Regions from separate parts of the Synechococcus sp. H55.8 genome, predicted to be linked through region 1. Evidence: predicted binding sites of a transcription regulator. Region 1 holds the regulator's gene; the other holds the start of a gene.
The links. The regulator NtcA, encoded in region 1, controls nitrogen genes in cyanobacteria. The targets are predictions, from matches to a motif close to GTANCNNNNGNTAC.
Positions count from the first base shown of each region.

Region 2: a site for NtcA is predicted at 1,694-1,707, ahead of NW862_RS03680 (P-II family nitrogen regulator). Genes of this name have one in related genera too.

Region 1 covers NZ_JANSJC010000002.1:168,366-172,290, reverse strand. The annotation lists gene NW862_RS01840 (prolyl oligopeptidase family serine peptidase) at 1-29, shown strand, start outside; gene eno (phosphopyruvate hydratase) at 16-1,299, opposite strand; gene ntcA (global nitrogen regulator NtcA) at 1,490-2,164, opposite strand; gene NW862_RS01825 (M61 family metallopeptidase) at 2,454-3,925, shown strand, end outside.
Region 2 covers NZ_JANSJC010000005.1:59,317-63,241, forward strand. The annotation lists gene NW862_RS03675 (IctB family putative bicarbonate transporter) at 199-1,593, shown strand; gene NW862_RS03680 (P-II family nitrogen regulator) at 1,767-2,105, shown strand; gene NW862_RS03685 (ammonium transporter) at 2,240-3,646, shown strand; gene ispD (2-C-methyl-D-erythritol 4-phosphate cytidylyltransferase) at 3,770-3,925, shown strand, end outside.

The sequences.
Region 1 (3,925 bases):
GGGATGGAACGGGAGTTAGCGAGCTTTAGGGCCCAGGCCCACCCGGCCGGCATAGACTGCCGCTTCCCCCAGCTCGTCTTCGATGCGCAACAGTTGGTTGTATTTGGCAATGCGCTCGCTGCGGCAGAGGGATCCGGTTTTGATCTGGCCGGCGCGGGTGGCCACCGCCAGGTCGGCGATGGTGGTGTCTTCTGTCTCACCGGAGCGGTGGCTGATCACAGAGCGAAAACCTGCCTGGCTAGCCAGGTGCATGGCCGAGACCGTCTCCGTCAGCGTGCCAATCTGGTTGAGCTTGATCAAGATGGCATTGGCGGCGCCGCTGTCGATGCCTTTCTGCAGCCGGGCTGGGTTGGTGACGAACAGGTCGTCCCCTACCAGTTGCACCCGCGATCCCAGTTGAGTGGTGAGGGCCTGCCAGCCGGCCCAGTCTTCCTCCGCCAGTCCATCTTCAATGGAAAGGATGGGATAGTTGGCCAGCAGTTGCTCGTAGTAATTGACCATTTGCTCGGCGCTACGGGCTTGGCCCTCGAAGTGGTACTGCCCATCCTGCAGCAGCTCGTTGGCGGCCACGTCCAGGGCCAAGGCGATATCTTCCCCCGGCCTGTAGCCTGCCTGTTCGATGGCCGTCAGCAACAGATCCAAAGCTGCCGCATTGGAGGGGAGATCGGGGGCAAATCCGCCTTCGTCCCCCACCCCGGTGGACAGCCCCTTCTGCTGTAGCACCGTCTTCAGCACCGCAAACACCTCGGCCCCGTAGCGCAGCGCCTCGCGAAAGCTGGCCGCACCAATGGGCACCAGCATAAACTCCTGGATGTCCACGTTGTTGTCGGCGTGGGCACCGCCGTTGAGCACGTTCATCAACGGCACCGGCAGCAAGTTGGCAAAAGGCCCGCCCAGATATTTGTAAAGAGGCAGGCCCACCGCTTCCGCCGCCGCTTTGGCCGTCGCCAGAGAAACTGCCAAAATGGCGTTGGCCCCCAGGCGGGACTTGTTGGGGGTGCCGTCCAGGTCGATCAGCAACTGGTCGATGCGGGCTTGGTTGAGGGCATCTTCTCCCCGCAGCTCCGACTGGATGGGGCCAAGAATGTTTTCCACCGCCCTCAGCACGCCCTTACCTCCATAGCGCTTGGGATCCCCGTCCCGCAGCTCGTGGGCCTCAAAGGTACCGGTCGAAGCGCCGCTGGGCACCTGCGCCAAGCCCGTTGCTCCGTTGGCCAGGCCCACCAGGGCTTCTAGGGTGGGGCGTCCTCGCGAGTCGAGGATCTCATGGGCGGTAATCCACTCGATGGCCGTTTCCACAGTTACACCTCAGCAATTGGCTAGACAGCTCTGGCCAAAGCCAGATCCCCCCACAGGCTAATAGATCCTTGACCGGGATCCCGTCAGCTTCCAGAAAACTTTAAGAGAGAGAACCCAAAGATTCTGCGGAGCTGCAGGGGTGAGTTGAGCATTGGCTGGTTTGGGGGGCAGAGTTTAGGCCCCATCCCCTCTAGACAAAGCGGTGGCTCAGCCGCATCGGGTCGTGTACAGTGATCTTCTTCTTGTAAATGGAAATGTACTTCTTCTTGCGCAGCTCTCCCAACAGACGGGTGATGGTGACGCGGGTCGAGCCAATGGCTTCGGCAATGGCCTGGTGAGACAGCTTGAGATCAATGGTGACCCCATCCGGGCCAGGCACCCCGAAATCGCGGCAGAGGATCAGCAAAAAGCTAACCAGACGGGATCCCATATCGCGGTGAGCCAGCGTCTCGATCATCATCTCCGTTTGCAAAATGCGGGAAGACAAGCTCTTGAGCAGCAACATGGCCAGTTCGGCGTTCTCCCGCAGGGATTTTTCCACCTGCTCAATCGGCAGAGAGAGCAACTCAGCAGGCGTAAAGGCCACCGCGTGATAGAAGCGGTCGGAGCGCTGCCCTGTGATGAAGGAGAGCACCCCGAAGATGCTGTTTTCCCGTAGAAGAGCAACGGTAATTTCTTCCCCCATTTCGTAGACCCGCGAGAGCTTGACAGCTCCTTTCACCAAAAAGTAAACCCGCTCCGCCGGATCCCCAGGGAAAAAGATGGTCTTACCACGTTCAAACGTTTCGATAACCGGAGGATGGTGAGGGCCTCCCAGTTGCTTGAAGGCTGTGATCAGAGATTTTTCTGCGACGGCCACCACCATACTCATCAACCTTTTGAGGTCAGTTTATACCTAAGATCAATCCATGTAAGATCAATTTAGAAGCATTGGGCCGAGTTGCAACCCTATCGACTCCAGAATCGGCAACAATAGCCGGGTTTACCCTAAGGTAGAGGGTTCTGCCTAGGCATCTTTGTAGCATGGGCTACGTTTTTAGGTCTCGTTTCTGTTCCACAAAGGGATCCCAAGCCAAGGGTAGGATAAGGGCTATTGTCACTGGGGCCTTGCCAGCTCTGGGTGGTAGGAAGCAAGTGGTGGACTGGAAAATCCTATGGGGATCCCGGAGGCTGTTGTTGCTGCACCTTCTCAACTGAGCCGCCAGCATTTCACAGTGCGGATGCCGGAGCCGGCCAAGCATCTGCTGGAGGTGGAACTACAGATCCAAGAGGTGGATCCAGAAGTGCCTCTGCGACTGCGGCTGCCGGTGTGGACGCCGGGATCCTACCTGGTGCGGGAATATGCCCGCCATGTGCAAGAGTTTCAGGCGGCAACGGAGCAAGGGATCCCTTTGGCCTGGCGGAAGGTAGATAAGAACACTTGGGAGATCGAGCCGCCGGGCTGTTCGGCTGTGAAGGTTCGCTATCGGGTCTATGCCTATGAGCTGACGGTGCGCACCAACCATTTGGATCTCACCCACGCCTACTTCAACGGGGCGGCGCTCTTTTTCTATGTGCCCGGTCGCGAGCGGGAACCCTACACCTTGACGGTGATCCCTCCCAAGCCTGATTGGCGCATCGCCACCAGTTTGCGACCTTTGATTTCTTCTTCTGAGGATCCTGCTTCCGGCCAGTCTTTTGTGGCGGCAGACTACGACGAGCTGGTGGATAGTCCGGTGGAGGTGGGCCTGCACCAGTTGCGGTCGTTTGCAGTGGAAGGGATCCCGCATTACTTCGTGGTCTGGGGAGCAGGCACCCTGGATTTGGAGCAAGCGGTGGCCGATGCCGAGAAAATTGTCCGGGCCACTGCGGCGTTTTTTGGCGGGCTGCCCTACGACCGCTACTGGTTTATTGTGCATTTGTCGGCAGGGGGATTTGGCGGCCTAGAGCACAAGTACAGCACCACCCTCAACTATTCTGGCCTGGAGCTGCGTCGGCCCCAGTCCTATCGCCGCTTTTTGGCTCTGCTGGCCCACGAGCTTTTCCATGCTTGGAACGTCAAGCGGCTGCGCCCTCTGGCTTTGGAGAAAATTGACTACAACCAAGAAAATTACGTGGACTGCCTCTGGTTTTGCGAGGGGGCAACCAGCTACTACGAAAATGTCATCTTGCTGCGGGCAGGGATCCTCAGCGCCAAAGATTTTTTGCAGATCCTGGCCGAGCAAATTGGCCGGCTGCAGCGTACTCCGGGTCGGGCCGTGCAATCGCTGCGGGAATCCAGTTTCGACACCTGGATCAAACTCTACCGTCCCCACGAAAATAGCCTCAACAGCCAGGTTTCCTATTACCTCAAGGGCGCTTTGGTCTGCTGGCTGCTGGATCTGCACATTCGCCACCTTTCGGGGGGCCAGGGATCCCTGGACACGGCCATGCAGGATTTGTGGCAGCGCTTTGGCCGGTTTGAGAAAGGCTACACCCACCAAGACTTGCGGGAGGCCTTTGAGCGGGCAGCCGGCGCCGATCTTGGCCGCTTTTTCGCCGCCTATGTGGAAGGTACGGAAGAGCTGGACTACAACGCTCACCTACACCCTTTTGGCCTCACCCTCAAGGCCCACTTCAGCCGCCCTGACCCTTCCCCCTATCTGGG
Region 2 (3,925 bases), on a different contig from region 1:
AGTTTAATGGGGGGATAATTCCCCCCAAAGTTGTTTCGTCTTGGGCTGCCTCTAAAACAACCAGTCCTGAAGCCAAGCCCAGGAAGAAAAGATTAGCCTTCTAGAAAGGGGATCCCTCTTGCCTTCCCGCCCTTGCTCCTGTCCGCTGGGGATATAAACTCGGAAGATGAGCTGAAGCCTAGGGTGTTGGAAGGAGTCATGCAACGAGCAACGCAAGCATGGCGCGGCCTGCTGCTGCGGGATTTCTCTATCGAGTCCTGGTGGCAGGGCAGCCTTTTGAGCCGAGTGTCGGGATCCCTGCGGCAGTGGGGCAAAAGCAGCCGGCTCGTCCAAACCTTGGATTGGATCGGTTTGGGCCTGGTGCTGCTCTACTGGTTTTTTTCGGCCCAAAGCTCCACCGGCATCCTAGGTCTGATTTTGCTGGCTATGGCGGCGCTTGTGGTCTTGGGCTGGCTGGTGGAAACCCCGAATTGGCTGCCCGTCCATCTGCCCCTAGGCCTGTTTTGGGGCATAGCCACCCTGGCCACAATCCTGTCGCCGGTTCCCTATGCAGCGCGGGACGGCTGGCTGAAGTTGACGCTCTACCTGGCCGGCTATCTGCTGCTGCAGCGTCTGCTTCGCCAACTGCAGTTCCGGGATTGGATCGTCGGATCCCTGCTCTTGGTCAGCTTGGGGATGGGGGTCTATGGCCTGCGGCAATACTTTTACGGGGCTGCCGAGCTAGCCACCTGGGTGGATCCGGAATCGGGCTTGGCAGGCCTGACGCGGGTGTACAGCTTTCTGCGCAACCCCAATTTGTATGGGGGCTACCTGGTTCCGCTCCTCCCTCTGGGGCTGGCTGCCATTTGCATCTGGCCGGGCTGGGGGATCAAGCTCTTGGTTGGGTTTACAACCGCCGTCAACTTCATCTGCCTGATGCTGACCTACAGCCGCGGCGCCTGGATTGGCGGCCTAGCAGCGCTGGGAATGATGGCGGTGCTGCTGGCGCAATGGCAAACCCCCCACTTGCCAGCCCGTTGGCGACGTTGGACGCTGCCGGCTCTGTTGGGAGGGGGGGCAGCCACGTTGTTGCTTGCGATCGTAACAGTACGCCCCCTGCGGCTGCGGGCTCAGAGCCTCTTTTGGGGACGGCTGGACACCAGCAACAATTTTCGCCTCAACGTCTGGGCCGCCGCGCTGGACATGATCCGCGACTTTCCCATCTTGGGGATCGGCCCCGGCAATGTCGCCTTCAACCGCGTCTATCCCCTCTACCAGCGGGGCAACTTCAGCGCCCTTGGGGCCTACTCGGTGCCGCTGCAACTCGCCGTGGAGACAGGCTTCATCGGATCCCTGGCTTTTGCCTGGTTTTTGCTGGTGCTCTGGGATCACGGCTGGAGAGGCTGGAACACTTTGCTCAGCTCCCGGGATCCCGAGGGCCTGTGGGTGGCAGCAGGCTTAGCGGCTTGCACCGGCATGATGGCCCACGGCCTAGTGGATACCATCTGGTACCGTCCCCAGGTACAAATGCTGTGGTGGCTGGCGGTGGCCCTCGTCACAGCCAGTCTGGGTTCTCCTCGATCCTCAACGGCCGCTGAAAGACCCAGCTCGTGAGATGCCGGCGCGGACTTCTTAGAGTGGCCCGGGCTTGGCCTTCTGGTCTTGACGAGAGCAAATCTAGAGTGGTAGGCATTCTCAGTAGAGGAACGAAAATGTATCTAGATTTACAATTTGCAGGTTTTAGTAGTGTTAGAAATTAGCGGAATTGCTGGGGATATGGGAGGCCAATGAAAAAGATCGAAGCTGTAATTCGGCCCTTCAAGCTAGATGAGGTGAAAATTGCCCTGGTCAACGCCGGCATCGTCGGCATGACGGTGAGCGAAGTGCGGGGTTTTGGTCGACAAAAGGGACAGACCGAGCGCTATCGGGGATCCGAGTACACGGTAGAGTTCCTGCAAAAACTGAAGGTGGAGATCGTGGTCGAAGATGACCTGGTGGATACGGTGGTCGAGAAGCTGATCGCGGCGGCTCGCACCGGCGAAATCGGGGACGGCAAGATTTTCATCAGCCCTGTCGAGAAAACCATTCGCATCCGCACCGGCGAACTCAACCAGGACGCCCTGTAGAGAAGGTGAAGGTCTTGGAGCCTGGGTAGCTCGACCCGAGTCCCAGGCTGGCTTGCAGTGGGCAAATGAGGGATTTTTGCCCTATCTACTAGTGCGTTGTGAAAAGTACCGTCACTTTAGGTAAGTCGAAAAGCATGTCTACAACGATGATCCAAAAGCATAAGAACCCGCTACCTCAGCGGCTTGGGCGACTGGCCAAGTGGAGTCTAACTGCTGCTCTGACGATTTCGCTGGTTTTCCTATTGGGCCAGGGGAGTGCCTTCGCCCAGGACGCGGAAGTCGTACAGGAACATGCTGACATTGTCTGGACGCTGGTGGGGGCAGCCTTGGTGTTCTTCATGCAGGCGGGGTTCGCCATGGTGGAGACGGGCTTTACCCGCGCCAAAAATGCCGCCAACATCATGATGAAAAACCTGATGGACTTTTGCATGGGCTGTTGCGCCTTTTGGTTCATCGGGTTTGGCCTGATGTTTGGAGAAAATACTGGCTTCTTTGGCAGGAGCTGGTTTGCTTTCAGTTGGCAGCAAGCCCACGAAGCAGGGGATTGGCCCTTCACCTTCTTTGTCTTCCAGATGGTGTTTGCCGCCACCGCTGCCACCATTGTTTCCGGGGCCATGGCGGAGCGCACCAAGTTCGTGGCCTACCTCATCTACTCTGTCGTCATCTCTGGGCTGATCTACCCCATCTCGGGGGGCTGGGCCTGGAATGGTCTCTTCGGCGACTACAACGGTGGCACTAGCGGCTGGCTGGAAAATCTGGGCTTCATCGACTTTGCCGGTTCGGGCGTAGTGCATTTGGTGGGGGGCGCTTCCGCCTTGGCCGGGGCCATGGTGCTTGGCCCTCGCATCGGCAAGTACGGCCCCAACGGCGAGCCGCGGGCGATTCCCGGCCACAACCTGCCCCTAGGGATGCTGGGAGTGTTTATCCTCACCTTGGGTTGGATTGGGTTCAACGCTGGCTCGACCACAGCCGCCAGCCCCGATATCGGCTGGATTGCCATGAACACGCTGCTAGCCGCTTCGGCAGGGGCCATTGGGGCGATGATCACCTGCTGGGCGCATTTTGGCAAGCCGGATATGACCTTTGCCGCCAACGGGGTGCTGGCCGGCTTGGTAGGGATCACCGCTCCTTGCAACACTGTCCACCCTCTGGGAGCTTTGATCATCGGTTCGGTGGCCGGGATCCTGGTGGTCATCTCGGCGGTGATTCTGGATACGGTGCTGAAGATTGACGACCCGGTGGGCGCCGTTTCGGTACACGGCACCTGCGGTATTTGGGGGGTGTTGGCAGCAGGGATCCCTTGGTTTGCCCACGCCGATTCAGGGGTGACCTGGGCCCAATTTGGGGTACAAGTTGTGGGCGCTCTAGCCTATTTCTTCTGGCCTTTCCTCACCTGCTTGATCCTGTTTTTGATCCTCAAGGCAACCGTTGGCCTGCGCACCAGTGCCGAAGAGGAGCTGGCCGGCTTGGATGTGGGCGAGCATGGTAACGTGGCCTACCCGGATTTTGTGATTGCTTCTGCCGAGTTGGACCAACCTTGAGGCGGCACCCCGGCTCTGAGGGGGATCCAGCGGCACCAATCGCCACTGTCAACGATGAGGAGGGCCAAGCCTGGCCCTCCCTGGCTGTAAACTGGGATGCGGTTGGATGCACTTTTGGATCCCATGCACCTGTTGATCCCGGCGGCTGGCAGTGGCAAGCGAATGGGGGCGGCGGTCAACAAGCTGTTGTTGCCGCTTTTGGGCCAGCCCATCTTGGCTTGGACGTTGCAGGCGGCGGATCGGGCCGGTTCCATCGAGTGGATCGGCATTCTCTCCCAG